DNA from 3 places in the Lentibacillus sp. JNUCC-1 genome. Region 1 is predicted to be linked to each of the others. Evidence: predicted binding sites of a transcription regulator. Region 1 holds the regulator's gene; each other region holds the start of a gene.
What was found. The regulator CtsR, encoded in region 1, represses protease genes until heat stress. The targets are predictions, from matches to a motif close to ATGGTCAATAAAGGTCAAACA.
Positions count from the first base shown of each region.

Region 2: the regulator CtsR is predicted to act here: its motif matches at 5,231-5,251, upstream of JNUCC1_RS11695 (ATP-dependent Clp protease ATP-binding subunit).
Region 3: the regulator CtsR is predicted to act here: its motif matches at 5,371-5,391, upstream of clpP (ATP-dependent Clp endopeptidase proteolytic subunit ClpP).

Region 1 is NZ_WHOH01000001.1:1,854,202-1,865,144, forward strand. Features, by position in the region: rRNA gene JNUCC1_RS08620 (16S ribosomal RNA) at 1-202, shown strand, start outside; rRNA gene JNUCC1_RS08625 (23S ribosomal RNA) at 389-3,309, shown strand; rRNA gene rrf (5S ribosomal RNA) at 3,430-3,545, shown strand; gene JNUCC1_RS08635 (MgtC/SapB family protein) at 3,748-4,446, shown strand; gene JNUCC1_RS08640 (CtsR family transcriptional regulator) at 4,625-5,092, shown strand; gene JNUCC1_RS08645 (UvrB/UvrC motif-containing protein) at 5,105-5,659, shown strand; gene JNUCC1_RS08650 (protein arginine kinase) at 5,656-6,720, shown strand; gene clpC (ATP-dependent protease ATP-binding subunit ClpC) at 6,738-9,170, shown strand; gene radA (DNA repair protein RadA) at 9,339-10,712, shown strand; gene JNUCC1_RS08665 (PIN/TRAM domain-containing protein) at 10,896-10,943, shown strand, end outside.
Region 2 is NZ_WHOH01000003.1:265,343-276,285, reverse strand. Features, by position in the region: gene JNUCC1_RS11715 (hypothetical protein) at 1-515, shown strand, start outside; gene JNUCC1_RS11710 (hypothetical protein) at 515-1,072, shown strand; gene JNUCC1_RS11705 (ComEC/Rec2 family competence protein) at 1,108-1,983, opposite strand; gene JNUCC1_RS11700 (tetratricopeptide repeat protein) at 2,039-3,058, shown strand; gene JNUCC1_RS11695 (ATP-dependent Clp protease ATP-binding subunit) at 3,040-5,178, opposite strand; gene mbcS (acyl-CoA synthetase MbcS) at 5,932-7,500, opposite strand; gene pdaA (delta-lactam-biosynthetic de-N-acetylase) at 7,621-8,424, opposite strand; gene JNUCC1_RS11680 (Na+/H+ antiporter family protein) at 8,474-9,781, opposite strand; gene JNUCC1_RS11675 (YfkD family protein) at 10,839-10,943, opposite strand, start outside.
Region 3 is NZ_WHOH01000003.1:640,292-651,234, forward strand. Features, by position in the region: gene rapZ (RNase adapter RapZ) at 1-354, shown strand, start outside; gene JNUCC1_RS13690 (gluconeogenesis factor YvcK family protein) at 357-1,319, shown strand; gene whiA (DNA-binding protein WhiA) at 1,348-2,289, shown strand; gene JNUCC1_RS13700 (HPr family phosphocarrier protein) at 2,445-2,693, shown strand; gene JNUCC1_RS13705 (tetratricopeptide repeat protein) at 2,847-3,431, shown strand; gene JNUCC1_RS13710 (GNAT family N-acetyltransferase) at 3,501-4,370, shown strand; tRNA gene JNUCC1_RS13715 (tRNA-Arg) at 5,150-5,223, opposite strand; gene clpP (ATP-dependent Clp endopeptidase proteolytic subunit ClpP) at 5,453-6,040, shown strand; gene JNUCC1_RS13725 (hypothetical protein) at 5,998-6,462, opposite strand; partial or broken gene JNUCC1_RS19075 (ABC transporter ATP-binding protein) at 6,661-7,673, shown strand; gene JNUCC1_RS13735 (ABC transporter ATP-binding protein) at 7,648-8,616, shown strand; gene JNUCC1_RS13740 (ABC transporter substrate-binding protein) at 8,680-10,365, shown strand; gene JNUCC1_RS13745 (ABC transporter permease) at 10,429-10,943, shown strand, end outside.

The sequences.
Region 1 (10,943 bases):
CGCTAGTAATCGTGGATCAGCATGCCACGGTGAATACGTTCCCGGGCCTTGTACACACCGCCCGTCACACCACGAGAGTTGGCAACACCCGAAGTCGGTGGGGTAACCTTTATGGAGCCAGCCGCCGAAGGTGGGGCCAATGATTGGGGTGAAGTCGTAACAAGGTAGCCGTATCGGAAGGTGCGGCTGGATCACCTCCTTTCTAAGGATATCTAGCATAGATGCCCGTCAAACGGCATCACAGCTAAATTAACGGAAAGACATCACTTCGTTTGTTTGTTCAGTTTTGAGGGAGCAAATCTCTCGAAACTTTGTACCTTGAAAATCAAATAAGAGCAATCAAGACATCAAATAAATCGTATGTTTATTCATTGAAATAAAACACGCCAGTTAAGTGAATAAGGGCGCACGGTGGATGCCTTGGTACCAGGAGCCGAAGAAGGACGGGACTAACACCGATATGCCTCGGGGAGCTGTAAGTAAGCTTTGAATCGGGGATTTCCGAATGGGGGAACCCACTGTTCGTAATGGAACAGTACGCACATCTGAATACATAGGATGTGTGAGGCAGACCCGGGGAACTGAAACATCTCAGTACCCGGAGGAAGAGAAAGCAAAAGCGATTTCCCAAGTAGCGGCGAGCGAAACGGAATCAGCCCAAACCGGCAGGCTTGCCTGTCGGGGTTGTAGGACACACCATATGGAGTTACAAAGCTGTTTGTTAGACGAATCGATCTGGAAAGATCAGCCAAAGACGGTAACAGCCCGGTAGTCGAAAAGAAGCAGCCTCCGGTGTGGATCCTGAGTACGGCGGAACACGAGAAATTCCGTCGGAATCCGGGAGGACCATCTCCCAAGGCTAAATACTCCCTGGTAACCGATAGTGAACCAGTACCGTGAGGGAAAGGTGAAAAGCACCCCGGAAGGGGAGTGAAAGAGAACCTGAAACCGTGTGCCTACAAGTAGTCGGAGCCCGTTAATGGGTGACGGCGTACCTTTTGTAGAATGGACCGGCGAGTTACGATTGCATGCAAGGTTAAGTGGTAGACACGGAGCCGCAGCGAAAGCGAGTCTGAATAGGGCGTTTGAGTATGTAGTCGTAGACCCGAAACCGTGTGATCTACCCATGTCCAGGGTGAAGGTCAGGTAACACTGACAGGAGGCCCGAACCCACGTATGTTGAAAAATGCGGGGATGAGGTGTGGGTAGGGGTGAAATGCCAATCGAACACGGAGATAGCTGGTTCTCTCCGAAATAGCTTTAGGGCTAGCCTCAAGATCAGAGTACCGGAGGTAGAGCACTGATTGGACTAGGGGCCCTCATCGGGTTACCGAATTCAGTCAAACTCCGAATGCCGGATACTTATGCTTGGGAGTCAGACTATGGGTGATAAGGTTCATAGTCGAAAGGGAAACAGCCCAGACCGCCAGCTAAGGTCCCAAAGTATACGTTAAGTGGAAAAGGATGTGGCGTTGCACAGACAACCAGGATGTTGGCTTAGAAGCAGCCACCATTTAAAGAGTGCGTAATAGCTCACTGGTCGAGTGACACTGCGCCGAAAATGTACCGGGGCTAAACGTATCACCGAAGCTGCGGATTGTTCTTCGAACAATGGTAGGAGAGCGTTCTAAGTGCTGTGAAGTCAGACCGTGAGGACTGGTGGAGCGCTTAGAAGTGAGAATGCCGGTATGAGTAGCGAAAAAAGAGTGAGAATCTCTTTCACCGAAAGCCCAAGGTTTCCTGAGGAAGGCTCGTCCTCTCAGGGTTAGTCGGGACCTAAGCCGAGGCCGAAAGGCGTAGGCGATGGCCAACAGGTTGATATTCCTGTACCACCTCGTGACCGTTTGAGCGATGGGGGGACGCAGGAGGATAGGACAAGCGCACCGATGGACGTGTGCGCCCAAGCAGCGAGGGAGTTGGATAGGTAAATCCGTCCAACAATCCCAATCTGTGATGGGGAGGGAAATTGAGTACCGAAGTGTCTGAATCCACACTGCCAAGAAAAGCCTCTAGCAAGGTCACAGGTGCCCGTACCGCAAACCGACACAGGTAGGCGCGGAGAGAATCCGAAGGTGAGCGGGAGAACTCTCGTTAAGGAACTCGGCAAAATGACCCCGTAACTTCGGGAGAAGGGGTGCTCCTTTAAGGAGGAGCCGCAGTGAATAGGCCCAAGCGACTGTTTAGCAAAAACACAGGTCTCTGCGAAGCCGAAAGGCGAAGTATAGGGGCTGACACCTGCCCGGTGCTGGAAGGTTAAGGGGACGCGTTAGAGCCTACGGGCTCGAAGCGTAGAACTGAAGCCCCAGTAAACGGCGGCCGTAACTATAACGGTCCTAAGGTAGCGAAATTCCTTGTCGGGTAAGTTCCGACCCGCACGAAAGGTGCAACGACTTGGGCACTGTCTCAACGAGAGACCCGGTGAAATTATACTATGCGTGAAGATGCGCATTACCCGCGACAGGACGGAAAGACCCCGTGGAGCTTTACTGTAGCCTGATATTGAATGTTTGTACAGCTTGTACAGGATAGGTGGGAGCCTTGGAAGCGTGAGCGCCAGCTTACGTGGAGGCACCGGTGGGATACCACCCTGGCTGTACGACCATTCTAACCCAGGACCGTGATCCGGTCCGGAGACAGTGTCAGGCAGGCAGTTTGACTGGGGCGGTCGCCTCCCAAAAGGTAACGGAGGCGCCCAAAGGTTCCCTCAGAATGGTTGGAAATCATTCGCAGAGTGCAAAGGCAGAAGGGAGCTTGACTGCGAGACCTACAAGTCGAGCAGGGACGAAAGTCGGGCTTAGTGATCCGGTGGTTCCGCATGGAAGGGCCATCGCTCAACGGATAAAAGCTACCCCGGGGATAACAGGCTTATCTCCCCCAAGAGTTCACATCGACGGGGAGGTTTGGCACCTCGATGTCGGCTCATCGCATCCTGGGGCTGTAGTCGGTCCCAAGGGTTGGGCTGTTCGCCCATTAAAGCGGTACGCGAGCTGGGTTCAGAACGTCGTGAGACAGTTCGGTCCCTATCCGTCGTGGGCGCAGGAAGTTTGAGAGGAGCTGTCCTTAGTACGAGAGGACCGGGATGGACACACCGCTGGTGTACCAGTTGTTCCGCCAGGAGCATAGCTGGGTAGCTACGTGTGGCAAGGATAAGTGCTGAAAGCATCTAAGCATGAAGCCCCCCTCAAGATGAGACTTCCCATCACTTCGAGTGAGTAAGATCCCTCAGAGACGATGAGGTTGATAGGTCTGGTGTGGAAGCGTGGTGACACGTGGAGCTGACAGATACTAATCGATCGAGGACTTAACTAGCGTAAAGTACGATGATGACTTGACCTCTTATTTGATTTTCAGGGTACAAATTTAAAAAAGAACTTGCATTTTTCGATTAAAATGCTTATAATAGTTCTTGTCCTTAAAACAGCATAAAGGTCTGGTGGCAATAGCGAAGAGGTCACACCTGTTCCCATGCCGAACACAGCAGTTAAGCTCTTCTGCGCCGATGGTAGTTGGGGCATCGCCCCTGCAAGAGTAGGTCGCCGCCAGGCATCAAAACATCCAGATTACAATTATAATTGTAATCTGGATGTTTTTTTAGTTTGCTTTTGGGGAAATATATGGTGCATATTCAAATCAATATGGGAATGGTTATATAGACGTTGAAGAGACAATCATCGTTTATTTTTGTATAACATATATATAATTGTATCGCTTAATACATATTTTTAGGATGGTTTATAAAGTGGGGAGGTGAATGCATTGTTTGAGCAGTACCTTGATCAGCATTTTTCAGTTATCGCATTAAGGATCCTGATTGCGCTGCTGCTTTCAGGGTTGATTGGTTTTGAGCGTGAACTCAAGAATCATTCTGCCGGCTTTCGGACGCATATATTAGTCGGGATTGGTGCGTGCTTGATGATGCTGCTGTCTCTTTATGGCTTTCAGTCACTTATTGATGCGTATGATAATATCAGATTTGACCCAGCAAGAATTCCCTCCTATGTGATCAGTGGTATTGGTTTTTTAGGGGCGGGAACGATTATTGTATACGGCGGTACGATACGCGGCCTGACAACGGCGGCTTCCATATGGGCTGTGGCTGGACTGGGGCTTGTTGTAGGCATGGGCATGTACAGCACTGCAATTTATACAACTTTGCTTATATTACTGAGCCTTGGTTTTCTAAATAACATTGAAAATAAGATTATAAAAAAGAAGCGTTCCAAAGCTATTGAAATATTTGCGGACGATGACATAGAAATCAATGCCCTTATTTCAGTCTTGGAAGGTTATCAAGTATCGATTAAGCGAATGGAGATCGTTAACGAATCACAAAACAGCAAACAAATTATTATTAAGTATGAGCGTGGTTCAGATGTTAACACGGTTGCTTTAATAAATGACATTTCAAAAGTTGAAGCGATCCGGACCGTTAACGATAGTGAATGAGGTTGAAATGTCTTTACTTTTTTCCGATAAGAGGGTTTGTTTTTAACATGTGTGTCTAAAATGATTAAAAGTAATCAGTTTGCAACAGACCAATTTTGTCGTATAATAAATGCATAGTCAAAGTTAGTCAAAGTCAAAACATCATTGTTTTGCTCATAGGATTAGAGGAGGAAAGTTTATGAGTAACATTTCTGATGTGATTGAAAGGTATTTAAAGAAAGTCCTTGAATCAAAAGGGAAAGGTGTCATTGAAATCAAACGCAGTGAAATTGCTGATCAGTTTCAATGTGTGCCTTCTCAAATAAATTATGTGATTAATACACGTTTTACAGTGGAAAAGGGATATATAGTAGAAAGCAAACGTGGTGGAGGAGGCTATATACGGATTATCCGCATCACATATCAGGACAAAGCTGAACTGATTGATGAAATCATTGGCATGATTAACCCAGCCGTGACACAGCAAGCTGCGATTGACATTCTGGAACGTTTATTGGAAGAAGAGATTATGACCGAACGAGAGGCTAAAATGGCGGCAAGTGCGATTGACAGAAATACACTGCTTTTCCCCTTGCCTGTTCGGGACGAAGCAAGAGCGCGTATTCTAAGTGCCATGCTAACCACCTTAAAATACTCAAACAGATAGGGAGGGACTCATATGCAATGCGAGGAATGCCAGAAGCGACCGGCTACACTGCATTTAAAACAGGTCATTAATGGTGAAACGACAGAACGGCATGTGTGTGAGCAATGTGCCAAGGAAAAAGGATATATGGGTTATCCGGAAGAAGGTTACTCTCTGCATCATCTCCTTTCAGGTTTGTTTAATTTTGATTCTTACCCGGTTAACTCTAAGAAACAAGGTGCCCAGCCTTTCCAACCCATACAAACGCTTCAGTGTGAAAAGTGTGGCATGACCTTCTCCCAGTTTAAACAGACTGGCAAATTTGGTTGTGCCAAATGCTATGAAACATTCAATGACCGCCTTGATTCCATTTTCCGTCGGGTACATAGCGGCAACACACAACATCACGGTAAAATACCCAAGAGGCGCGGAGGCGATCTGCATACGAAAAAACAGCTGGACGCCTATAAAAGCGAATTAAAGTCATTGATTGAACAAGAGGCATTTGAAGACGCCGCACTGGTCAGAGATAAGATTAAGGAGCTTGAACAAACAATTCGAGACGGAGAAGCAGGTGATGGTGCATGACACTCCAAAACTTTATGAATGAAGCGATCAGTCCATGGATGCGAAAAGGCGGTCCGGACAGTGATATTGTACTCAGCAGCCGGATCCGCTTGGCGAGAAATTTTGTTCGTGTGCCTTTTCCTATTGTCGCAGAGAAAAACGAGCTTGAAGAAGTCTCTGAGTTTATGAAAAACACCTATGATCATGTATCATTTCAGGATTATGATGATTTTAATTTTGTACCTATCCAGGACCTATCTCCTGTAGAAAAGCGTGTTTTAGTGGAAAAGCATCTCATCAGCCCGCATCTGATTGAGCATGACCATGTCTCAGGCGCATTGATATCCGAAAATGAGCAAGTTTCTATTATGATTAACGAAGAGGATCATATTCGGATGCAGCTTTATTTCCCTGGCTTTCAGCTTGATCAGGCGCTTGAGAAAGCTTTTGAACTTGATGACTGGCTTGAGAAGAAAGTTGATTATGCATTTGATGAAACGAGAGGCTATTTAACCAGCTGTCCGACAAACATTGGCACAGGCATGCGTGCATCAGTCATGATGCATCTCCCTGCTCTTGCACTCACACAGCAGATTAATCGTATGATCCCGGCGATCAACCAACTTGGTCTTGTAGTAAGAGGGATATATGGTGAAGGCAGTGAGGCACTGGGTAACATCTTTCAAATATCCAATCAAATCACGCTGGGGAAGAGCGAACAGGACATTGTCGCGGACTTGCAAAGTGTCGTACAACAATTGATTGAACATGAGCGCCGTGCCAGAACACAGCTGCAGGAACAGTCAGAAGCCCGGCTGGAAGACCGTATTTTTCGTTCCTACGGGGTTCTGGAGCATAGCCGGATTATAGAATCCAAAGAGGCTGCAAATTGTATTTCAGACGTTCGGCTCGGCATTGATCTGGGTATCATTCAAAATGTGAAGCAGCCGATTTTAAATGAACTTATGACTCTTATCCAGCCCGGTTTTCTACAACAGTATGCCAACAAAAAGTTATCACCGAATGAGCGTGACATATTGCGTGCAACATTGATTCGGGAACGTATCGAGTTAGATCAATAGACAGGAGGAAATGCACTATGATGTTTGGTCGTTTTACTGAAAGAGCACAAAAAGTACTTGCTTTATCACAGGAAGAAGCTGTCAGACTTGGTCACAGCAATATAGGAACAGAACATATTCTACTTGGTCTGATCCGCGAAGGTGACGGGATCGCTGCTAAAGCACTGCAGTCCATAGGTCTTGAAACCGAAAAAATCCAGGAAGAAGTAGAGAAGCTGATTGGCAAAGGGAAGCAGCCTATGCAGACGATTCATTACACACCACGAGCCAAGAAGGTTGTTGAACTCTCACAGGACGAGGCGAGAAAACTGGGTCATTCTTACGTTGGAACAGAGCATATATTACTTGGGTTAATTCGCGAAGGTGAAGGGGTTGCAGCCCGGGTGCTCAACAATCTGGGTGTCAGCTTGAATAAAGCCAGACAACAGGTATTACAGCTTCTCGGCAGCAACGAATCGACTGCAGGACGCCAGGGCCGCGGACAGTCAACAGGCACTGCAAACACGCCAACACTCGATTCCCTTGCGCGTGATTTAACCGAAAGTGCAAAAGAAGGCGATGTTGACCCCGTGATCGGCAGAAGTAAAGAGATTGAACGGGTTATCGAAGTGCTCAGCCGCCGTACGAAAAACAACCCTGTTTTGATTGGTGAGCCAGGTGTCGGTAAAACAGCCGTAGCAGAGGGGCTGGCCCAGCAGATCGTTAACAATGAAATTCCGGAGACACTCAGAAACAAACGTGTTATGACACTTGATATGGGTACCGTTGTAGCAGGGACGAAATACAGGGGTGAATTTGAAGACAGATTGAAAAAAGTCATGGAGGAGATTCGTCAAGCCGGCAATATTATCATATTCATCGATGAGCTTCATACGCTGATCGGAGCTGGTGGGGCTGAAGGGGCGATTGATGCCTCTAACATCCTTAAACCATCGCTTGCTCGTGGTGAACTTCAGTGTATTGGGGCCACTACCCTTGATGAATACCGCAAGTATATTGAAAAGGATGCGGCCTTGGAACGGCGTTTTCAGCCCGTCCAAGTGGATGAACCTACCCTTGACGAAACTGTCCAGATTTTAAAAGGGTTGCGCGATCGTTATGAAGCCCATCACAGAGTCACCATTACAGATGAAGCGATTGAAGCAGCTGCTCAGTTGTCTGACCGTTATATCAACGATCGTTTTCTCCCAGATAAAGCAATTGATCTCATTGATGAAGCTGGTTCAAAGGTTCGTTTACGCTCATACACGATTCCACCTAATCTCAAGGAGCTGGAACAGAAGCTAGAGAATGTTCGTAAAGAAAAGGACGCTGCTGTGCAAAGTCAGGAGTTTGAAACAGCAGCTTCACTCAGAGATTCTGAACAAAAACTCCGTGAAGAATTGGATAAAACCAAAAATGATTGGAAAGAAAAGCAAGGTAAAACCGATACAAAAGTGGTCATGGAGGACATTGCTGCGGTCGTTTCAACATGGACCGGCGTCCCAGTGGTTAAATTGACCAAACAGGAAAGTGAACGACTCCTGAATATGGAGGAAATCTTGCATAGCAGGGTTATTGGTCAGTCAGAAGCGGTTAACGCTGTATCAAAGGCCATTCGCAGAGCTCGTGCAGGTCTTAAGGATCCTAAACGTCCGATTGGATCATTTATATTCCTAGGCCCTACTGGTGTTGGTAAAACTGAATTGGCCCGCGCCCTTGCTGAAGCAATGTTTGAGGACGAGGATTCGATGATACGTATTGACATGTCCGAATATATGGAGAAACACTCGACTTCCAGGCTCGTGGGTTCACCTCCTGGATATGTGGGACATGAAGATGGCGGTCAATTAACTGAAAAAGTCCGGACAAATCCATATTCTGTTATATTGCTCGATGAAATTGAGAAAGCACACCCTGAAGTGTTTAACATCCTACTCCAAGTTCTGGAAGATGGGCGTTTAACTGATTCCAAGGGTCGGGTTGTTGATTTTCGCAATACCGTTTTGATCATGACCTCTAACGTCGGAGCCGACCAGCTGAGAACAAATAAATACGTTGGTTTCACGCTGGAAGAGGAAGGTCAGGAATACAAAGACATGAAAGATAAAGTCATCAGCGAACTTAAAAAGGCATTCAGACCAGAATTCCTAAACCGGATAGATGAAACAATTGTCTTCCATTCGCTTGAGGAAAAGCATATGACGAAGATCGTGTCACTTATGGTTAACCAGCTACAGAAACGTCTGAAGGACCAAGAGATTGAATTCACTCTGACTGATAAGGCACTTGAAAAAATCGCCAAAGACGGTTTTGAACCTGAATACGGTGCACGTCCACTCCGTCGTTCCATTCAGAAAAACGTCGAGGATTTACTTTCAGAAGAGTTGCTGAAGGAAACCATCTCTAAAAACGAAAAGGTTAAAATTGGTCTCAACAACAAAGGTGAATTTATAGTTCTGCCGAAATAAATCTTGAATGCAATCGGAAGCCTCTATCACAGGGGGCTTCCAATTTTTCCATTAGGAGCAATAAATGTGGCACAAGTATGTAAATTGGATTTAAATGATAAATGACTGTAACTTTTGTGTTATGTCAATCGTACAACATACAGGGTATAATAAAGGTGGGGAAAATCATTGGCGAGAAAGAAAACAAAGTATGTATGCCAGGATTGTGGCTATGAGTCAGCGAAGTGGATGGGGAAATGCCCTGGTTGCGGTAATTGGAATACACTGGTGGAAGAAGTGGATTCAGCATCGTTAAAAGGTCGCCATCATCTTGGTGTTAGCCAACAGGCTGTAAGCCAGCCAGAAAAAATAACAGCAATTGAGTCGCGAAAAGAACCACGAGTTACGACAGAAATGAAAGAGTTCAACAGAGTTCTCGGTGGAGGGATTGTGCCTGGGTCCCTTGTATTGATCGGCGGTGATCCAGGTATCGGCAAATCGACTTTGCTTTTGCAGATATCAGCTCAGCTTGCTGATCAAAACCTCTCTGTTCTATACATTTCTGGCGAGGAATCTACCCAGCAGACAAAATTACGGGCAGATCGCTTGAACATTAAATCTGAGGGACTTTATGTTCTTGCTGAAACAAATTTGTTCAACATCGCGAAACATATTGAACAAATTAAGCCTGATTTTGTAGTGATCGACTCCATTCAAACCATTTATCGGGAAGAAATCACAAGCGCGCCGGGAAGTGTTTCTCAGGTCAGAGAATCTACCAGTGAATTGATGAAAATCGCTAAAACAAACGGCATACCCATCTTTATTGTTGGTCATGTCACCAAAGAAGGTGCCATTGCAGGGCCGCGTATGCTCGAGCATATGGTAGATGCTGTCTTGTATTTTGAAGGGGAGCGACACCATGCGTACCGGATTTTACGCAGTGTGAAGAACCGTTTCGGCAGTACACATGAAATGGGTATTTTTGAAATGAAAGAGTTGGGTCTTAGAGAGGTCTTAAACCCATCTGAAATCTTTTTGGAAGAGCGCTCACAGGGAGCAGCCGGTTCAACAGTTGTGGCATCAATGGAAGGCACGAGGCCAGTACTTGTCGAAATACAGGCGCTTGTATCTCCATCGAGTTTTGGGAACCCGCGCCGTATGGCCACTGGGGTCGATCATAGCCGTGTTCCATTGTTAATGGCTGTGTTGGAAAAACGTGTCGGCCTCATGCTGCAGAACCAAGATGCCTACATTAAAGTGGCCGGAGGGGTCAAACTGGACGAACCCGCGATTGACTTAGCCATTGCAATCAGCATTGCATCCAGTTTCAGAGATCAGGCCACTCTTCCTGAAGATATTTTTATCGGAGAAGTCGGTTTAACCGGCGAAATCAGACGTGTATCCCGAATTGAGCAACGGGTGCAGGAAGCAGCTAAGCTTGGTTTCCAGCGCGTCATTTGTCCAAACCGTAATCTTGAGGGATGGACCCCGCCAGCAGGGATAAAAATAGTTGGTGTTAACACAGTTCAAGAGGCCATGGAGATAGGACTTGCGCGATGATTGTCGAAACATGACGTAAATTATATTGACATCGATGTGTTTTATATGGTATGATCATCTGTTAATCATTTGACTGATAATTTTGGTTGTGCTATGATTTGCTTACTGTTGAACAATAGTTTGCAGTATAATGGGTTATTTTTACTTTAATTAGGTAATAATAACGGATAGGAGGTGACAGTGGTGCTTAAAAAAATCGTTCACTTGTTTTTCATCATTACAGGCGGAACC
Region 2 (10,943 bases), on a different contig from region 1:
AATTCGTTGTTCTGCTTCTGGCTGTCATCGGGGCGATCGTTCCGTTGTTTATACATAATGTTGTTTTTCAGCCGGTCATTAAGGAAGATCAGCTTCAAGTCGCGGATGAGCGGTGGAGCACAAGTGAAATGATGTTAAGAGGGCACCAATACAAGCTTGAAGATGATCCTAACAATGAGACAGAGCTTGCTTTGGAAAAAATGATGTATGAGAACATGAACATTTTGGCGGAATTGAAAGGCGCCGTTCGTGCAGATGACTGGGAGGCGCAATTAACGAAAGAAAATGCATTTTTTAAAAGCGTTGTGACCTACAATGAAGCCGGTGGTGAATATCCGCTTGCCGCCTCAGACATCGTCCGCAAATACGCCATGAATCAAAAGCTTCTGGACGAGAACATCAAGCCTGAGCACGGCGTATACAGCCTGGCGTTTCCAAATTTCATGAAGCAGGTATTTGAATTCTTCTTTCAGTTCGGTGCCATGATTATCATGTTCATTTTAATCGGGACCTGATGACAGCAGAATTCGAGGATCACTCGGCGAAATTATTGTTTACCCAGCCTTTAAAACGCATGAACATCATCACGAGCAAGCTATGGACGGCGATCTGTTCTTACGTGTTGATCGTTGCTGTTATATGGCTGACTGTTTTTGTGGTCGGAGGCGTTTTCGGCGATAACGGGACTTTTGACTATCCCATTTTAATCGAGCAGAACGGTGAGTTGGCCTTTATCGCGACAGCTGACTACATCATCTATGGCTTGGTTAGCATATCTGTCATGATGGTCGGTATGATTTCTTTGTATCTGTTACTCGGCTTATTTTTTAAACAAACGATCGCGACATTGTTTGTTTTAGTCGTTATCATAGTGGGCGGGTATGGCGGAGCGTCGCTTATTTCATGGGACTTTTTCGCTTGGTTGAACCCGTTTCAGTACGTGTTTCCTACAGAGCCGATTTTACATCAAAATGGAACGGCGTGGTATCAAGGTCTGCCCGTTGTGTTGATGTTGAGTTTGCTGTTTTATGGATTGGCAGTGAAAAAGATCAGCAAGAGCCGAATTGCTTGAGAGGGTGGTCCCCCCTTTTCGTTGTCAGCTTTTCGTCAACCCGCCTCGTTCTGATCCCCTACATAGTCGAGGGGGTCTTTTTCTGTTTGGATCACATGATGTTTGCCGTCTGTCATAAGCACGATATTGCCATGAATCGCTGTTGAGTATAAATCGATTTGCATCCTTTGCAAGTTGCCCATCACACGTTCAACAGGGTGACCGAATTTATTTTCCCTGGCGTAAGAGAGAATAGCTGCTTTCGGATGGACGGCTTCAATAAAAGCCATGGTCGAACTTGTATCTGAGCCGTGATGCGGTATTTTTAGGAAGTCGCCTTTTAAGTCGTATGCTTTCATGAGCTGGTATTCCATATCTTTGTCGATGTCGCCAGCTAGGAGAAGTGACTTTTGCAAATACTCGATTGCCAAGACGATCGACGACTGGTTGTTAGTGCGTGTCTCTTCGTCTGCATTCAGGATTTGCATTTTTAAAAAGGGATCAAATTCAATGTGATCATCCTCCCCCGCTTCATAAACAGGAATCATCTGCCGGCGGATCTGATGAACGTATTTCAGATACGTTTTCGTGACGTGAAATTTCCCATTATCAAGGACATGGCCGATCTTGAACTGTTTCATAACTTCCACCAAACCGCCAATATGATCGATATCCGGATGGGTCGCGACCAGGAGATCAATGGTGTCAATCTGTTGCTTGTTGAGATAGTCGACAACAGCGGGGCCTGCGTCGGGTGGTCCGCCGTCCACGAGAATGACCTTGTCTGCAGGCGTCTCGATTAAAATACTGTCCCCCTGGCCGACGTCGATAAAATGAACTTTCAGCAGGGACGTTGGGGTTTGCGCTTGGGTGTGGTACGGCCAAGCTGTAATGGTCAGCGTGAAAATGAGTATGACAGCGATTCGTTTCATCCAATCTTCCTTTGCTGTACAGTTTTTTGATAGTGTGCCACGGAATGGAGAGTTTATGAATTTTGAGAAGATGCGTTTAGATTGGGGGTCGGGCGCTGGGGGATTATATCGGCGCTCGTGGGATTATAACAGCGCTCGAGTGGATATATCGGCGCTCACGAGAATATATCAGCGCTCGAGTGGATATATCGGCGCTCACGAGAATATATCGGCGCTCGAGCCAGTATATCGGCGCTCGAGCCAGTATATCGGCGCTCGGGACATTATATCGGCGCTCGGGACAGTATATCGGCGCTCGGGACAGTATATCGGCGCTCGGGACAGTATATCGGCGCTCGGGACAGTATATCGGCGCTCGGGACAGTATATCGGCGCTCGGGACAGTATATCGGCGCTCGGGACAGTATATCGGCGCTCGGGACAGTATATCGGCGCTCGGGACAGTATATCGGCGCTCGGACAGTATATCGGCGCTCGGGACAGTATATCGGCGCTCGGGACAGTATATCGGCGCTCGGGACAGTATATCGGCGCTCGGGACAGTATATCGGCGCTCGGGACAGTATATCGGCGCTCGGGACATATATCGGCGCTCGGACAGTATATCGGCGCTCGGGACATTATATCGGCGCTCGGGACATTATATCGGCGCTCGGGACATTATATCGGCGCTCGGGACATTATATCGGCGCTCGGGACATTATATCGGCGCTCGGGACATTATATCGGCGCTCGGGACATTATATCGGCGCTCGGGACATTATATCGGCGCTCGGGACATTATATCGGCGCTCGGGACATTATATCGGCGCTCGGGACATTATATCGGCGCTCGGGACATTATATCGGCGCTCGGGACATTATATCGGCGCTCGGGACATTATATCGGCGCTCGGGACATTATATCGGCGCTCGGGACATTATATCGGCGCTCGGGACATTATATCGGCGCTCGGGCATCCGCAAGACGGATGCCACGAGCTCCCCACCACCTCAACACAAAAAAATCCGGATACCTGCTCATCAAGCAGGCATCCGGATCCGCATCATAGTAGCTTATGCTGTTGTAACTTGAATCTCTTCATCCACAACGTCAACTTTCACATCATCTACAGAACCATTTTCAAGAATCAAGTCGGTAAGCTGATCTTCAACTTTTTCCTGAATAACTCTGCGGAGCGGACGGGCGCCAAAGCGTGGGTCATAGCCAAGACGGGCCAGCTCATGCTTAGCTTCGTCGCTCACTTCAATCTTAATGTCGTTTTCTTCAATCGTAGCTTCCAGATCGGCGAGCATGAGATCAACAATCTGGACGAGATGCTCTTCTGTCAGCTGACTGAATTCAATAATGGAATCGAAGCGGTTCAGGAACTCTGGCTTGAAGTAATCGCTCAGATGTTCAAGCGTTGAGACCTGGCTGTTGGGTGCAGAATTGAAACCGACATTAACTTCTTTCACACCAGTTCCAGCGTTGCTTGTCATAATAATGACTGTCTCTTTGAAGCTGACGGTACGGCCATGTGAGTCAGTCAACTGCCCGTCTTCCATGATTTGCAGGAACATGTTTTGCACATCTGGGTGTGCTTTTTCAATTTCGTCCAGCAAAATAATAGCGTACGGGTTGTGACGGACTTTCTCTGTCAGCTGACCAGCTTCTTCATGGCCGACATATCCTGGAGGTGAACCGATGATTTTAGACACGGTGTGTTTCTCCATATACTCACTCATGTCAAGACGGATCATCGCATCACGAGATCCGAATATTTCTTCGGCAAGTGCTTTGGTCAATTCTGTTTTACCGACACCGGTTGGACCGACAAACAAGAATGAACCGATCGGACGATATTTAGACTTCAGTCCAGCGCGGCTGCGGCGAATCGCTTTGGCCACCTGACTGACAGGATACTCTTGACCAATCACTTTTTGACCAAGGTTATCAGCTAAATTCTTCATCTGTTCTTGTTCATCTGCCTGCAGTTTCGTAACCGGAATACCGGTTTTCTCCTCGATCAGCAATTGGATATCAGACAGTTCCACGTCAATGGTCTGTTCCTCACCTTTTGCTTTTTCAAGTTGCTTCTGCAGCTGGATTTCCTGATAGCGCAAGTTGGCTGCACGTTCATAATCCTCTTGTTCAGCTGCAGCTTCTTTGTCTTTTATAATCTCATTCATTTGCTGTTCGATTGCATTAGAATCTTTGGACGCATTATCCAAGTTTAAGCGTGAGCCGACTTCATCCATTAAATCAATGGCTTTGTCTGGCAGGAAGCGATCTTGAATGTAACGCTGCGACAAGGTTACAAAAGCCTGGATCACGTCATCGGAATAGCGCACTTCATGGAACGCTTCATATTTATCTTTGATGCCTTGCAAGATCAATGTCGCTTCTTCAATCGATGGTTCTTTGACCATAACGGGCTGCAATCTGCGTTCAAGGGCAGCGTCTTTTTCAATTTGACGGTACTCTTTCAACGTGGTAGCCCCGATCAGTTGCAGTTCACCGCGAGCAAGGGCTGGTTTCAAAATGTTGCCAGCATCCATTTGCGAACCTTCTGCGGTACCTGCCCCAACGAGCAGATGGATTTCATCAACGAACAAGATCACATCTTGACGCTCCTGCAGTTCGCTGATCAATTGCTTCATCCGTTCTTCAAATTGACCGCGCACGCCTGTGTTGGCCACAAGTGAAGCCACATCAAGCAAATACAATTGCTTGTTCATCAATTTCGCAGGCACTTGACCTTCAGCAATTTTCAATGCCAGGCCTTCTGCAATGGCTGTTTTACCAACACCAGGCTCACCAATCAGAACCGGGTTGTTTTTATTGCGGCGATTCAACGTTTCAATCACCCGTTTAACTTCATTGTCTCGGCCGATGACCGGGTCCACGAGCCCTGCTTTTGCAGCGTCGGTAACGTTTTTACCGAGTTGATCAAGCAGGCCGTTGCCTTTGTTGCCTTTTTGCTTGGTACGTGTGCCAGCTTGATGCTGTCCAGCAGCACCGCCGTTTGCCTGAAATTGTCCGGCAAAATCGGCTCCTTCCATAAATGGATTGTTCATTCCATCAGAGTTCATCATTTCTTCGCGGATTTCTTGAAAGCATGAATGACATAAATGAAGCTGCATCTTTTGGTTGTTCATTTGCATTGCCATGTTAATACTTGCTGGATTGATGCCACATTTTTGACAGTTCATCTTTACATTCCTCCTGTATTTTTAATATGTTAAGGTAGTTGTTTTGAGTTTGACTTTGACTATCTTTGACCTTACAAATCTTATTATACTCTGACCTTCTTTGACTTTCAACCCCTATGCTTATATTTTTAAGATGTGCTTTGTGACACTTGCTTCTATTTATATAAAACATAAATCAGAAATATGGGTAGCTTAAGAAAACTGCTTCTGGCAACCGCTCGGAGAAAACACTGCGCTTTCCGTGGGCGCTGCTGAGCCTCGGTCCCACAGGATGTGGGTCATGAAGAAGTGACGATTGACGTCGCGGTTTTAGCCTTCCTTCCCCTATATCGCGCTGGGGTCTCTCCGAGGCTTGTCCTCCCGCTGGAGTCTCCGTGTTTTCCCCGATCTAGATGTGGTGGAAGAATCCATTCTATTTTTAGTAGAACAATTCGCTACTGTTAGCCGAGCATATACGTTACAAAAATAGGAGGCACACATATAGCGGAGAAAATACATGAAGACTCCTGCGGGAACAGCACGAGTCCGAAGACCCCACAGCGGTGGGCTTTCCGCGAGGAGGCTGAGGCCGTGCCCGCGGAAAGCGAAATGTATTTTCGGAGCGATGCCCTTTCTCATATAAACTTAGTTGATTCGTAGTTTAAAGGACCATTAGTAAGGATATTTCTTTTCTCTCTCCATATATTAACGTTCCAACCTCATTTTAAACATCAAAAAACCGGTGCCCTGGATTCAGGCACCGGTACTAGTCTGTTATTGCATTTGTTCTTGTTTCCTCAGTTCAATCCGTCTGATCTTCCCGGAGGTGGTTTTCGGAAGCTCTTCTATAAAACTGATTTCTCTCGGATACTTATAAGGTGCAGTCATTTGTTTAACGTGATCCTGAAGGTCTTTAACAAGTTCAGCATCACCGGACACCCCTGGCTTTAAAACAATAAACGCCTTAACAATCGTTCCGCGGATCTCATCCGGCTTCCCAACCACAGCACATTCCTGAACGGCTGAATGTTTGACGAGGGCATCTTCAACTTCAAACGGCCCAATCGTATAGCCGGAACTGATGATGATGTCGTCGCGGCGTCCCTCGAACCAGAAGTAGCCGTCCTCATCCATGGAAGCTTGGTCACCTGTCACGTAATACTCTCCGCGCCGTGACATTTTCGTCCGCTCCGTGTCCTTATAATACTCACGGAACAGAGCCGGACTGCCGAGTTTCAAAGCGATGTCACCAATTTCTCCTGGCGGCAGCGGCTCGCCATTTTCATCGATAATCGCAACATCATTGCCTGGCGTCGGTTTGCCCATGGAGCCCGGCTTCACGTCCATATCTTTTGTAATGCCCAACAGCAATGTATTTTCGGTCTGACCATACCCATCTCGAACCGTCACTGAAAAATATTTGCGGAAAGTGTCAATAACTTCCACGTTCAATGGCTCGCCTGCCGACACAGCACTATGCAGTCCTGGCAATTGATAGTCTGCTAGATTATCAACCTTGGCCATCAGGCGATACTCTGTCGGTGTACAGCACAAGACGTTGATCTCCTCATCCTGCAGCAGCTGCAAATATGTTTTCGGGTCAAATTTCCCCTGGTAAACAAACCCGGTTGCCCCGCTGCCGAGAACAGATAAAAACGGACTCCAAATCCATTTCTGCCAGCCAGGGCCTGCTGTTGCCCACACCTTGTCACCTTCCTCGATGCCAAGCCAGTTGGGAGCTGCTGTTTTTAAGTGTGCAAATCCCCAGCCATGCGTGTGGACAACGCCTTTTGGATTGCCGGTTGTACCTGATGTATAAGGCAGGAACGCGATGTCGTCTTTGGTCGTCTGCGCCATAGCCAGTTCACCAGAGGCCGACTCGATCAGCTGATCCAAGTCATGCCAGCCTTCTGCCTCCCCGCCAACTGAAAATTTCACCAGCTCGTCATATTCCTCAACACCTTTATATTCATTCACGTACGGATAAAAGCTTGCAACAGCCTTCACTTCCCCGTGACTGATTCGGTACTGAAGATCTTTCGTTTTCAGCATTTCCGAGGCCGGCACGATGACGATTCCTGTTTTAAGTGCCGCCAGATATACCTTGTAAGCCGCCAGAACTCGCGGAACCATAATCATAATCTTGTCACCTGGATTCAAGCCCTTCTCCAAGAAAACGTTTCCAATTTTATTGACGTCATTCAGCAGTTCATCATATGTTGCCGTTTCACGCTGGCCTTGATCATCCATCCAAACGAGCGCTTTTTTCCCGGAGCCGGCATACTTTTCAACTTCCATTGCAATGTTATACATGTCCGGTGCAAGCAGATCTTCTTTCTTCATACAAGCAAGCCTCCTTTTTAACTTATTACAATCATAGCAAACCTTTTGATCATTTTAAATAAAATTCCTATTAAATCATTAAAAAACTCCACTGCAAATGGAGCAATGGAGCTTTTCATATTAAAGTTCATAAAACCCAACCGGAAGCAGATCTTTTATTAGGAGCTCGTCAAGGCTTTTAAAGGTGTAACCGTCTTTTTTCAGATCCTGGATCAGCTTGGCCAGTGCTTCAGCGTTGTCAGATGACACAGCATGAAGCAGCATAATGGCGCCGGGATGAACCTGATCCATTACCTGATTATAGGCGTATTCCCACCCCTTCTGCTGATCTGTGTTCCAATCTTTAAAAGCCAGTGACCAGAACACGTGGACATAGCCGAGTTCATGCGCCCATTTCAATGTATCTTTGCTAAAAGTGCCCCGGGGCGGACGCAAGTATTTCATGGATTTCTGTCCTGAAACTTCAGCCACAGCTGATTCCAGACTTTCAAGTTCTTCTTGAATAGATGCTTTGGACATAATCGTAAAGTCTGGATGATGGAATGAGTGATTCCCAATGATGTGGCCTTCATCAGACATACGTTTGACCAATTTTGGTTCACTTTCAACATAATGCCCTGTTACAAAAAACGCAGCCGGCACATTCGCCTCTTTTAAAACGTCAAGCACATCACCCGTATACCCTTCTTCATAGCCGTTATCAAAGGTTAGATAGATGACTTTATCGCCGGAATGATCAGCATAATAGGCCCCGTACTCATCCAGCATTGCTTTATATTTCCCCACATCAGGAATGGTGTGGTCGTTATTTTTCTTATAGCCCCAGCCATAACCGGCGCCCATGGCCGTGGATACCGGGAGAATGGAGAGCAGCAACAAGGCACTCAGGACAACACATATCATTCGTTTATGATCGTAGCGCATAACAGACCTCCGTTTTTGCTTAGTTTAAACGGAGGTCTGAACTTTATACTTATAATAACATGGCTCCGGCCCAGCCGAAGATCACGAGCGGAATGTTAAAGTGAATAAATGTCGGCACACATGTATCCCAAATGTGGTGGTGTTTCCCGTCAGCATTCAGCCCAGATGTCGGTCCAAGTGTGCTGTCAGATGCTGGTGACCCTGCATCACCAAGTGCACCGGCAGTTCCGATTAAAGCTGCAGTTGCCAGCGGTGAAAAGCCAGCCGTAACACAGATTGGAACGAACAATGCCGCGATAATCGGAATGGTGCCAAATGATGAACCAATACCGATCGTGACAAGCAAGCCAACCAAAAGCAGCACAATCGCAACAAGTGATTTATTTCCACTCAGGAAGCCTGAAGACGCTTCTACGAGAGCATCTACTGCTCCTGTTTCTGTCAATACATTGCCAAATCCTGAGGCAACAAGCATCACAATTGCAATCATGCCCATCATGCTGATCCCGTCAGCCATAACTTTCTCGCCTTTTTTGAACGGAACAGCGACAAAGAGAAACATGAGTACAAGACCAGTCAAAGCACCGATAATTAAATTCTGCGTCACAATTTGAACAACAAGTGCAGCGACGATTGCAACCAGTGTTAAAGCATGTGTTTTATTAAACGTGACATCTTTTTCTTCAGGTATGATTACCCCATCACTTCCGCCTGCACCGGGAATCGGATCCCGTTTTTTACGATAGGTGAAAAGAATCGCAATGACGAGACCAACAATCATGCCAGACCCGGGAATCAGCATAGCCAGAGCGGCATCGCTCATTGATAATGAAACGCCATTTTGTTCCATCCCTTTTACAATGGTTTTATGAAATAGTATCCCAAAACCGGCCGGGATCATAATGTAAGGGGCTTTTAAACCGAATGTCAAAGCTGTCGCAACCGCCCGGCGATCGATTTGCATGTCGTCAAATAACTTTAGCAACGGTGGGATTAATATAGGTATAAATGCAATATGCACAGGTACAAGGTTTTGAGATAATGATGCAACGCCTGCGATGACGAACAGCAGCAAAATCCGTTTACCTGTTAATATTTTGATGAGCTGACGAACAAGAATTGACGTAATGCCTGTGTAGCTGATGGCAACGGCAAAGGCCCCAAGCAAAATATAACTGAGCGCTGTTTCAGACTGTCCTCCCATTCCATTCACGAGCATTGTGACTGAGTCCACCATTGACAGACCAGCCATCAACCCTGCAGTGAGTGCTGCGGCAATGATTGCAATAATCACGTTAACCCTTAACAAGCTTAATACGGTCATAACCAATACAGATACAATAACAACCCATTCCATAAGACGACTTCCCCTCTCAATCTCTCACTTTATTACTTTACCATGATAAAGTAATAAAGTGAAACCGTCAACCCCTTTTTTTAAAAATCCTCTAGTACAAATACCCACTCAAAAAACTTTTTCAGCAAGCTGTAATTTATGGCTGTAATTTATGTGGGAGGAATAAAACCTGTATAAGTTCATGAGGGAACCGTGATTTCCGCTGCGGGAAGTCGCTTTCCGCGGGCACGGCCTCAGCCTCCTCGCGGAAAGACCACCGCTGTGGGGTCTTCGGACTCGTGCTGTTCCCGCAGTCAACCATGTATCGCGAAAAGCGCTATACACCACAAGGGGATGAAAATAGATGTAGGGTGGCGATACTAGTGCTACGGCTGGATGAGGAAGGTCGATACTCCTTGGTGCCTTAGAGCCCTACCCGCAGTCTGACTCCTTCGACCACGGCGCATCACTTATTGTTGCTCCCATTCGGGAAGCACTCATGGTAGATTAACCCTATTCTGGTTGTTGCGCCAGCCTTAATAAATAACGGATGCCGTATGTCTTAGGAAGGAGATCAAGAACACATTATCATACTAACCTAAATGCACCAATACAGCGACGCTCTCATCTTAGTTTTTTTAAAAAACATGAGCTGCGTCTACTTAAATATTGTCTTTTTGCGATTCTTAAGAGATTTAATTTTCATGGTAGGAGTCGACTTCCCTCCGCTCCAATCACTCTGCATTAAAAGGTGCTTGGGCGGTTCTGCTCACACAAGTGTTACTGAATTACCCCCTCTCTCTAAGCTCGGGGAAAACACGGAGACTCCAGCGGGAGGATAAGCCTCGGTGAGACCCCGGAGTGCGGTAGCGCGAGGAGGCTCAGCAGCGCCCGCGGAAAGCGCAGTGTTTTCCCCGAGCGGTTGCCAGAAGCAGTCATTTCCAGTTTTCTCTCTGCCGCTGTTTGTGTCTTCTACGACAGCAAAGCTTACACACGATCAGGGTCTGTGAAGGGGTTTCGTGCAAACACAAAACGCGCTGCTTGTCTGGTGGGACGTTTTGTGCAGCGCGTGTGTATACTAATTGAGTTGGAAGGCGAATGAGAGGTGGTCTTCAATTGGGATCCAGGCGCCGATGCCTTGTTTGGTGACATTTTTGATGACGAGTGATTTTTTTGTGCCCTT
Region 3 (10,943 bases), on a different contig from region 1:
GGATTTAAATACGGGATTCCAATTGATGCGGACCTTGTGTTTGATGTCCGCTTTTTACCGAACCCGCATTATGTCAGTCACTTGCAGCCATTAACAGGAATGAATAAAGATGTTGCGTCCTATGTATTTAAATGGTCCGATACCCAGAAGTTTAATGAAAAGGTGCTGGATCTCTTGCAATTTATGATGCCGCAATATAAACGAGAAGGAAAATCCCAACTTGTGGTCGCCATCGGCTGCACGGGTGGACAACACCGCTCTGTTGCACTGGCGGAGTATTTTGCCAAACAACTATCCAATACCTATATTACGCACATTACACATCGGGACATTGATAAAAGAAAGGGGCACTAGATATGAGGAACCCCAACGAACCACGGGTGGTGGTCATTGGCGGGGGAACCGGAATGCCAGTTTTGCTCAGAGGCCTAAAAGATTTGCCGATTCAATTAAGCGCACTTGTGACCGTGGCCGATGATGGGGGCAGTACAGGCAGGTTGCGCTCGGAAATGTCTATTCCGGCCCCCGGTGATATCCGAAACGTGATTGCTGCTCTGTCAGATGCTGAACCAATGCTGCTTGAATTATTTCAGCACCGTTTTGCAGTTGGAAACGGCTTGTCAGGTCATTCCATGGGGAACTTGTTACTTGCCGCCATGACGTCTGTAACAGGCGACTTTTACACAGGAATCAAAGAAATATCGCGTGTTTTGAACGTCAAAGGCAAAATTTACCCCATCTCCAATGAAAGCATATCTTTGCATGCGAAAATGGTTGACGGCACCCTTGTATCAGGCGAGTCAAATATTCCTGCTGCCAATAAACATATTGAGCGTGTTTTTTTACAGCCGGAACCGATTCAGCCGTTTCCTAATGCGATCAGAGCCATTGAAAAAGCTGATTTAATTGTGATTTCTCCCGGTAGCTTATATACAAGTATTATGCCTAACTTGATCATTCCGGGGGTTGACGAGGCCATTAGGCAGGCAAATGGACAAGTCGTTTATGTGTGCAATGTGATGACACAGGCAGGAGAAACGACCGAATATACTGCAGCAGATCATGTTCAGGCGATCTATGATCATGTCGGAACAGACTGTTTGGATGCGATTGTGGTACATAACGAGCCCATCAGCAAACAAATCAGGGATGTATATGCTGAAGAAAATGCAGCCCCTGTTGAATACGATATCGATCGTTTATTGTCATTGGGTCTCCGGGTCATTGAAGGGGACATTATCCGCCCAGACAGACCAACATTACGCCACGATACGGATAAAATAGCTGCTTTATTATATTCATTGATTAAACGGACCTAGATGTCTATAAAGAACGGAGGTGGTCCATATGTCATTCGCTTCTGAAATTAAGAAAGAATTAACAGGCGTTGACGTTAAAAACTGTTGCGCTCAGGCTGAACTCGCAGCAATTATCCGCATGAACGGGGCCATTTCTCTATCCAAACAACGTTATGTTTTGGATGTGCAAACAGAGAATGCTGCAATTGCCAGACGCATTTATACGTTGATTAAAACGCTGTACGATCTACCGGTTGAATTGCTCGTCCGGAAGAAAATGAAGCTCAAGAAAAATAACGTATATATTGTCCGAATGGTAAAAGACGTAGAGCGGGTGCTCGGTGACCTGGGCATAATGCGGGAGTCATTGCAATTCAATAAATCCATTTCAGATACGTATTTACAAAATCAATGCTGCAGTAAATCGTATCTGCGGGGCGCCTTTTTAGCAGGTGGTTCGGTGAACAACCCCGAGACTTCTTCGTATCACCTCGAAATCTTCAACTTTCACGAATCGCATAATGAGGCGCTTTGTGACTGTTTAAATCAATTCGACCTGCGTGCCCGCAAACTCGAACGAAGAAATGGCTATATTTGCTATATAAAAGAAGCTGAGAAAATCACTGAATTCCTGAACATCATCGGAGCCCATAACGCCTTGTTTAAATTTGAAGATGTCCGCATCGTAAGAGACATGCGCAATTCTGTTAACCGGTTGGTGAACTGTGAAACCGCCAATTTAAACAAGACCATCGGAGCGGCTTTCCGGCAAATCGAAAATATTAAATTGATTGATGAAACAGTTGGACTGGACGCTTTGCCCGAGAAACTTCATGAAATGGCAGAGCTGCGTGTCAAACATCAGGATGTCTCACTTAAAGAGCTTGGTGAGCTCGTATCAGGCGGCAAAATATCGAAGTCTGGTGTCAATCACCGGTTGAAAAAGATTGATGCATTTGCCGAAAAAGTACGGCAGGGCGAAAGAGTTTAAAATTTAATGAAATTGTAATTCCATCTTTCTCCTAACCATGATATAATGAGCGCTAATTCAGAATTAACTGTCATGCATAAAGATGTACCATGAAGGTTGTCAAAGACCTTCATCAGTCAATATGATAGCGGTTTCTTTTGGGAGGGGTTAATGAAGTGATTGAAAAAACAGTAACCATACAACTGGAAACAGGTTTACAGGCAAGACCAGCAGCACAATTCGTCCGGGAAGCCAACCGATTTTCAGCACATTTGTATCTTAAAAAAGATGAACGTCAGGTTAATGCAAAAAGCATCATGGGAATAATGAGCCTGGCCATTGGAAAAGGGGAAGAAATGACCATTGTTGCAGATGGTCCGGACGAAACAGAAGCAATGGAACATCTTATTGCGTTTGTGGGATAAGCTGCAGCTATCTTCTGAACCAGATCATAAAATTCCAGCTATAGCGGGAAAGTGAAACTCAAATTGAGAGTAGACTAAAAAAGTCTGCTCTTGTTTGCTATTTGGTGTGTGGTTTAGATACTGAAGTATTTGAAGTGTGGGATTAAAGGGGGAATGAAAATAAATATAGCAGATTTTAGAAAAAAACTCCTCGCTATAAATGAGATTATTTATTTTGACGAATATAAGTACCTTCGCGAAAAAGCATCTGATCCTTTAAAGCTACGTAGCTTAATTAGTGAGGCAGAAGATTTCTTAAAGAGAAGCAGTGAAGATCATCACTATTTTTTACATGGAGCTTTAGGCAACTTATACAGGATCGACGCTCAAACAAAGAAAGCTATTGATTGTTTGTCATATTCTCTTAACCTTGCAGTCGAGGAAAGAAATTTTACAAGAGAAATCGTGTCATTAATTCGGTTGGGTGAGGCTTTTAAATACGATCAACAACATCACAAGGCATTAGACCTATTCAACGCCGCTTTAGATAAGTGTGAAGCCAACAATGTTAATGCATACTTAGATTTTGCATTGCAGCATAAAGGGAAATGTCTTTTGGAATTGGCAAGGCTGGATGATGCCGAAGAATGCTTTGTGAAGGCTTTAGAGTTAAGAAAAGAAAAAAGGGAAGTCTCTCTAATTGATTCTACGGAACAAGCATTAAGGCTGGTAAAAGATATGCAACCTAGACGGACCTAATAAGAGAGTTTAGGTTATAAAGAGTAACTTGGAAGGATTAAGTTATAACAGGTGGGTGAAGAAAGAATAATGAATACAACAATAGAAAAAGCTAAAGATCTTAAGACGTTATCTCTGTTTTTAGCCCAAATGAATAAGGAGAAGACATCCCACATAGGCTTTTGCGGTGAAAAGCCGGAGGAAATACATCAGACATTGAAAGATGACTTTATCGGTGATGGAGGCGATGTGAATTTTTTTGTCTGCAGGAATGATAGTGGAGTGATCTTGGCAGCTATTGGCTTGGATATAGACGGGATGACTGCAGAGGTGTGGGGGCCGTTTAATCAAACATCTTCTGTAGAAAAACAAAATGAATTATGGGCCCACTTGTTACATGCGAATCCGGCAGTGGAGACCTTTCAATTTTTCATTAATAAAGAAAATACTCAACAACAATTGTTCATGGATGAGATAAAAGCGGAAGAGAAAGGCGAGCATTTAACTCTGCAAATTACAAAGAAGGATTTTGAGGATGTTGGTGTGATGAAAAGCACGCCATTTGTCCGGAGTGATTTTCAAGCATTTGAAAAAATACATAATGGAATTTTCCCAGATACATACTATGACGCAGCAACAATTAAAGATGGACTCAGCAATGACCATGTGTTACGGCTACTTAAGACAGAATCTAATGAGATACAAGGCTATGCCTATTTTGAAATTGATACCGAAATGGGTGAGGCTTCCTTGGAGTACATTGCCATTGCTAGTGAATTTCAAAATAAAGGATTGGGCACGATGTTATTAAAAGAAACATTATCGGAAATGTTCTCATATCCACAGATCAATGAAGTCACATTAACCGTGGAGAATTCGAATAGCCTGGCTAACCATGTGTATCTTAAGGCTGGTTTTAAACCTAAATATGTATTAAAAAATTACCTTCTTAAGCGGTAGAACTGGAGCTGATTTACATAGAGAAAAGAATTTATATTGTGAGACATTTTAAAGCACGAGGGCAGCCATCAGAGTCTCCTTTAATGAAAAGTTGACCCAAACTGTGAACCAGTGAAAACTTTATAAACCTACATAAAAGTTCTCGGGGAAGTTTTATGTTACGGCTTATATAGCAATTTCATGTGATTTTCTGAAATATGAGTTGAAAACGGCGATATACACTTCAAAAATTCCGATATACCTCTCAGAATTTCCGATATCGCATGCAAAATTTCCGATATATCTAAATTGAACCATATATGTTTGTGAGAGCGTCGTGATTTCCGCTACGGGAAGTCGCTTTCCGCGGGCACGGCCTCAGCCTCCTCGCTCGCAAAAACCGCTCGCTGTGGGGTCTTCGGACTCGTGCTGTTCCCGCAGGAGTCGACTTCCCTCCGCTCCAATCACTCTATGTTAGTCAATGGCTTGGACGGTCCTGCACATATATTCATCTGGGACATTTATACCCTCTAACCTAGCTCGGGGAAAACACGGAGACTCCCGTGGGAGCAAAAGCCTAGATGAGACCCCGGAGCGCGCAGCGCGAGGAGGCTCATCAGCGCCCACTGGACGCGGAGTGTTTTCCCCGAGCGGTTGCAAGTGGCAGTCATAAGTTAGTTCGCAGTTTACTTATATTGTGCTTATATTGTGCCTTACACAAAAAACGTTTTATAGACCTATTTAAATAAAAAACAAGAGCCACATAGGTTGCAGCTCTTGCTTTGATTATTGAATATAAGCGCGCCCGGGAGGATTCGAACCCCCGGCACATGGTCCCGGAAACCATCGCTCTATCCTGCTGAGCTACGGGCGCATGAATGGATGTCTTTTCGGACACATAGGATATTATATCGTTTATGAATCCATAAGACAAGTCTTTTTTAAAAAAGATTAGATTTGGCAAAGAATGGGTATGATGAATGTGTCGTTCAGATTAGGTACATAAAAATCTGAAACGTATCGTTTGACCATTATTGACCTATTGGTTATGATGAAAATAGATCCTATGGATTAACAGTTTAGATACAAGGAGGAAATACCTTATGAATCTGATACCTACAGTTATTGAACAAACGAATCGCGGTGAGCGTGCCTATGATATTTATTCACGTCTGTTAAAAGACCGCATCATCATGCTTGGCAGTGGAATAGATGACAATGTGGCAAACTCAATCGTAGCACAGCTTTTGTTCTTGGAAGCAGAAGATCCTGAAAAAGATATTTCAATTTACATTAACTCACCAGGTGGCTCCATTACTGCCGGGATGGCGATTTATGACACGATGCAGTTTATTAAACCAGATGTATCAACCATTTGCACTGGCATGGCTGCATCAATGGGTGCGTTTCTTTTGGCAGCTGGTGAGAAAGGCAAGCGTTACTCCCTGCCTAACAGTGAAGTTATGATCCACCAGCCACTCGGCGGCACACAAGGTCAGGCAACCGATATTGAAATTCATGCACGCCGCATCATTGAGATGAAAGAAAAGATGAACAAGATTCTTTCAGAGCGTACGGGTCAGCCGCTTGAAGTCATTGAGCGTGACACAGACCGTGATAACTTCATGGACGCAGATAAAGCTGTTGATTATGGCTTGATCGACAAAGTTCTAACAAAAAAACCTGAATAAGCATAACTTAAACAAAAAACCGTGATGTCATTAAGACATCGCGGTTTTTTTCGTTTATTGAGATGCACCCTCTGCATAAAGAGATGCTCTTGCTGCCTGAGCGTCTCAAATAAGAGTGTGAGCGCCACAAAAACAGGGCTAAGCGCCCCAAATAAGAGTGCGAGCGCCACAAAAACAGGACCAAGCGCCCCAAATAAGAGTGTGAGCGCCACAAAAACAGGGCTAAGCGCCCCAAATAAGAGTGCGAGCGCCACAAAAACAGGACCAAGCGCCCCAAATAAGAGTGTGAGCGCCACAAAAACAGGGCTAAGCGCCCCAAATAAGAGTGCGAGCGCCACAAAAACAGGACCAAGCGCCCCAAATAAGAGTGCGAGCGCCACAAAAACAGGGCTAAGCGCCCCAAATAAGAGGACGAGCGCCATAAAAAACGGGCCTCAGCATCCCGAATAATGAGGTGCGTGCTAACCATCCCTCTCTAAAGCTTCAACAATTATTACAGTTATTGCCCCTCTAAGAATATTCCTCTTCAAGTTGTTCAAAATCATAGACATAACTCAACCCCTTGTTTAATAGACTTGAATAAACGCGTCACAGGTCAGGATTAGGGGGAGGCAACCATTTTGACAAAACATGTACTGGAAATAAAGGATCTGCATACCCATTTTTTTACCGACAAAGGCGTTATTCCGGCAGTTGATGGGGTGAGCTTGAATGTCGCCGAGGGGGAAATTGTTGGTGTGGTCGGTGAATCTGGCAGTGGGAAAAGTGTCACGTCTCTTTCTGTAATGCAGCTCATTCCGAATCCGCCTGGCCGAATCGTCGGGGCGATATTTACTTTAAGCAAAAAAATCTTGTACAAACATCTGCAAAAGAGATGAGGAAAATTCGCGGGAATGAGATTGCTATGATCTTTCAGGAACCGATGACATCTCTTAACCCGCTGTTCACCATTGGAAATCAATTAATCGAAGCGATCACACTCCATCAAAAGTTGAAAAAGAAAGATGCAAAGGCCCGTGCGATTGAGCTGCTTAATCAGGTCGGCATTCCCCGGGCCAAGGAGATTGTGGATGAATATCCTCACCAATTATCCGGTGGCATGCGCCAACGGGTGATGATCGCGATGGCGATGTCCTGTCGTCCTGAATTGCTTATAGCCGATGAACCGACGACGGCACTTGATGTCACAATACAGGCGCAAATTCTTGATTTGATGCGTCAGCTGAATGAGGATTTGAATACTGCGATATTGCTCATCACCCACGACTTAGGTGTGGTGGCTGAAATATGTGACCGGGTTGTGGTCATGTATGCGGGGCAAGTCGTTGAGGAGGGAACGACCCGCGAGATTTTAAAGGATCCGCAGCAACCCTATACAAAGGGACTGATCCGTTCATTACCCAATATGAAAAAGAAAGAGCAAAAATTGTATTCCATACCAGGAACTGTACCCAAACCGAAACCAGATATGATCGGTTGCAGGTTTGCGCCACGTTGTGAATATGCATTTGATCGCTGTTTTATAGAAAGTCCGCCTTTATATGATATTGGTAATGGGCGTACAAGCCGGTGCTTTTTAAATGAAGGAGATAAAGAGGTGGGGACACATGACACAGCCATTACTGAAAGTTGAACATCTAAAAAAATATTTTCCGATTAAAGGCGGGGTTTTTGGGCGAAATGTGGGGCAAGTAAAGGCAGTAGATGATGTTTCCTTTGAGGTGATGGAAGGCGAGATTCTTGGGATCGTAGGAGAATCCGGCTGTGGTAAGTCTACAACAGGCAAGTCTTTACTCAGGTTGATTGAACCAACAGAAGGAAAAGTCACGTATGACGGGCATGAGGTTACGACGCTTAATGATGAAACGATGCGTCTGCTGAGGCGCGATATGCAAATCATATTTCAAGATCCATATGCCTCGTTAAATCCAAGGCATACTGTGGAAAAAATTATCGGTGAGCCGTTACTCGTTCACGGCATGAAGTCTGCTGAACAACGAAAAACTCGTGTCCAGGAACTTCTCGAGGTCGTGGGACTTGATGCTTACCATGCCTCACGGTATCCCCATCAGTTCAGCGGTGGGCAGCGGCAGCGGATCGGGATTGCGCGGGCACTCGCCAATAATCCCAAGTTGATCATTTGTGATGAGCCCGTATCAGCACTTGATGTCTCAGTGCAGTCACAAATTTTGAACCTTATGGAAGAACTGCGTGATCAGTTTAACCTGACATATGTCTTTATTGCACACGATTTAAGCGTTGTGAAGCACATTAGCGATCGGGTGGGGGTGATGTATCTTGGACGAATGGTCGAGCTTGCGAATAAAGATCACTTGTATGACGATCCGAAACACCCTTATACGCAAGCTCTGTTATCGGCAGTCCCAACGCCCGATCCAGATGAAAAAAAGGACCGGATGATTCTAAAGGGAGATGTGCCAAGTCCGGCAAACCCGCCATCAGGGTGCGCTTTTCATACCAGGTGTCCTTATGTCATGGATGTTTGTAAATTGGAAAGACCGGCATGGAAAGAAGTTTCCGAGAACCATTTTGCAGCATGTCATTTATATGAATGAAATTGATGTTAACCATTACAATCAATGGTTGATATAGATCACATACAAACAGGGGGTAAAAAAATGAGGCGATCAAGTTGGTTCATTACTCTGGTACTCCTGGCAAGTCTGGTGGTCATTCTCGCAGCGTGTGGCGGTAATGACGAGAACACATCAGATCCAGGCGATTCGGGGGACACGAATGACGGCGAAGAGAGCAACGAAGGAAATACAGGCGGAGATGGGGACAGTGATGAAGAGCAGGTTCTTGTTTTTGCAAGGGGCGGAGATTCTGAAAGTCTCGATCCAGGGAGCACGACAGATGGTGAATCCTCACGCGTAACAAGACAGGTCATGGAAGGGCTGCTTCAGTTTAAAAAGGACTCATTTGAGGTGGAGGGCGCACTTGCCCACGACTGGACTGTCTCGGATGATGGTCTGACCTATACATTTCAGTTGGAAGAAGGCGTTACTTTCCATGATGGCGCACCATTTAACGCAGAAGCCGTTAAAGTGAATTTTGACCGCTGGGCAGATCCAAGTCATGAATTTGCCTTCAGTGATGACGGCTACGTATATTCCATGTACGGGACGATGTTTGGTGGGTTCAAAGGTGATGATGACCATGTTATTGAAGAAATCAATATTCTGGGTGACCACGAAATAGAATTTGTTTTAAAACGGCCGCTCGGATTTTTCCTGCAAAACCTCGGAATGACATACTTTGTCATGACGTCTCCAAAGGCGCTTGAAGAACACGGAGCTGCCATTAATGAGAACCCTGTCGGAACAGGACCGTTTCAATTTGTCAGCTGGAGCAAGGATGACACAATTGTTCTTGAAAAATTTGCTGACTACCGTGTAGATGGTCAACCGAAACTAGATAAAGTCATTTTCGAAGTGATTCCGGAGAATGCTTCCCGTTTGATTGCTCTCCGATCCGGCGACATTGACATTATGGATGGGCTTAATCCGGATGATGCAGCAAGTGTTGAAAGTGAAGCAGAACTTGACTTGTATACACGTGCTGAGAATAACTTTGGTTATGTCGGGATGAATACTGAGAAAGAATTCTTGAATGATGTGAAAGTGCGCCAAGCCATCAACCATGCTATAGATCGTCAGGCCATTGCCGATGCCTTGTATGCAGGCTATGCAAATCCGGCGAAAAACCCATTGCCACCGGGTTATCTCGGTTATAACGACGATGCACCTGAATATGAATATGATCTGGACCAGGCAAAAGCGTTGCTCACTGAAGCAGGATACGAAGACGGGTTTGACATTGACCTGTGGACCATGCCGGTAGCCAGGCCGTATATGCCCGATCCTGAGACGGTGGCAGAAATTGTTCAGAACAATTTGGGAGAAATTGGAATTAACGTTAATATTGTCCGTGAAGAGTGGGCACCGTATCTTGAAAAAACTGCTAACGGAGAACAGGAAATGTTCATGTTGGGCTGGTCGGGAACAAATGGTGACCCTGACTACTTCCTGAGCAGTTTGCTGCACGGTGATAATGTTGGAAGCAGTAACAGAACTTTCTATAAGAACAGTGAAGTCGATGACCTGTTGGATGAAGCAAAAGTAACTGTTGATCAAGATGAACGCGCCAACTTATACAAAGAGGCACAAGCGATCATTGCGGAAGAATCGCCGATGGTGACACTCGTACACTCCACGCCGGTTCTAGCTGCGAACACTGCCGTTAAAAATTATGTGCCACATCCTTCGACAAGCGAATCATTGGCAGAGGTGGAACTGGAATAAAGCAAATGGCAGAACGGGGCAGCATTCTAAAGCTGCCCTGATTCTTTAAACTGGGGTGATATGGTGTTTGCCTATACAATACGACGACTCTTAATGCTCATTCCAGTTCTATTCGGGATGACGCTGATCACATTTTCAATCGTGCATTTAATCCCCGGTAACCCAGCACAAGTTATTCTTGGTGAAACGGCAACCCAAGATGCCATTCAGAATCTTGAAGAGAGTATGGGGCTGAACAAGCCTTATTTTGTCCAGTATGGCATCTATATTCAAGATTTGCTTCAAGGGGATTTGGGGACATCGCTACGATCAAAAGCGGAGATCTCTAAGGAAATTTGGCCTTATATAGCAGCAACGTTGGAACTGACATTTTTTGCGATGATTTTTGCCGTGTTTATCGGTATAAATGCCGGAATCATCAGTGCATGGAAGCAAAATTCCTGGTTTGATTATGCTGCCATGCTCGTTGCATTAATCGGTGTATCTATGCCGATCTTTTGGTTGGGTCTGATGGAACAGTGGGTCTTTTCGCAGGAGATGGGATGGCTGCCTGCAACAGGTCGGGAAAACAGTCGCGA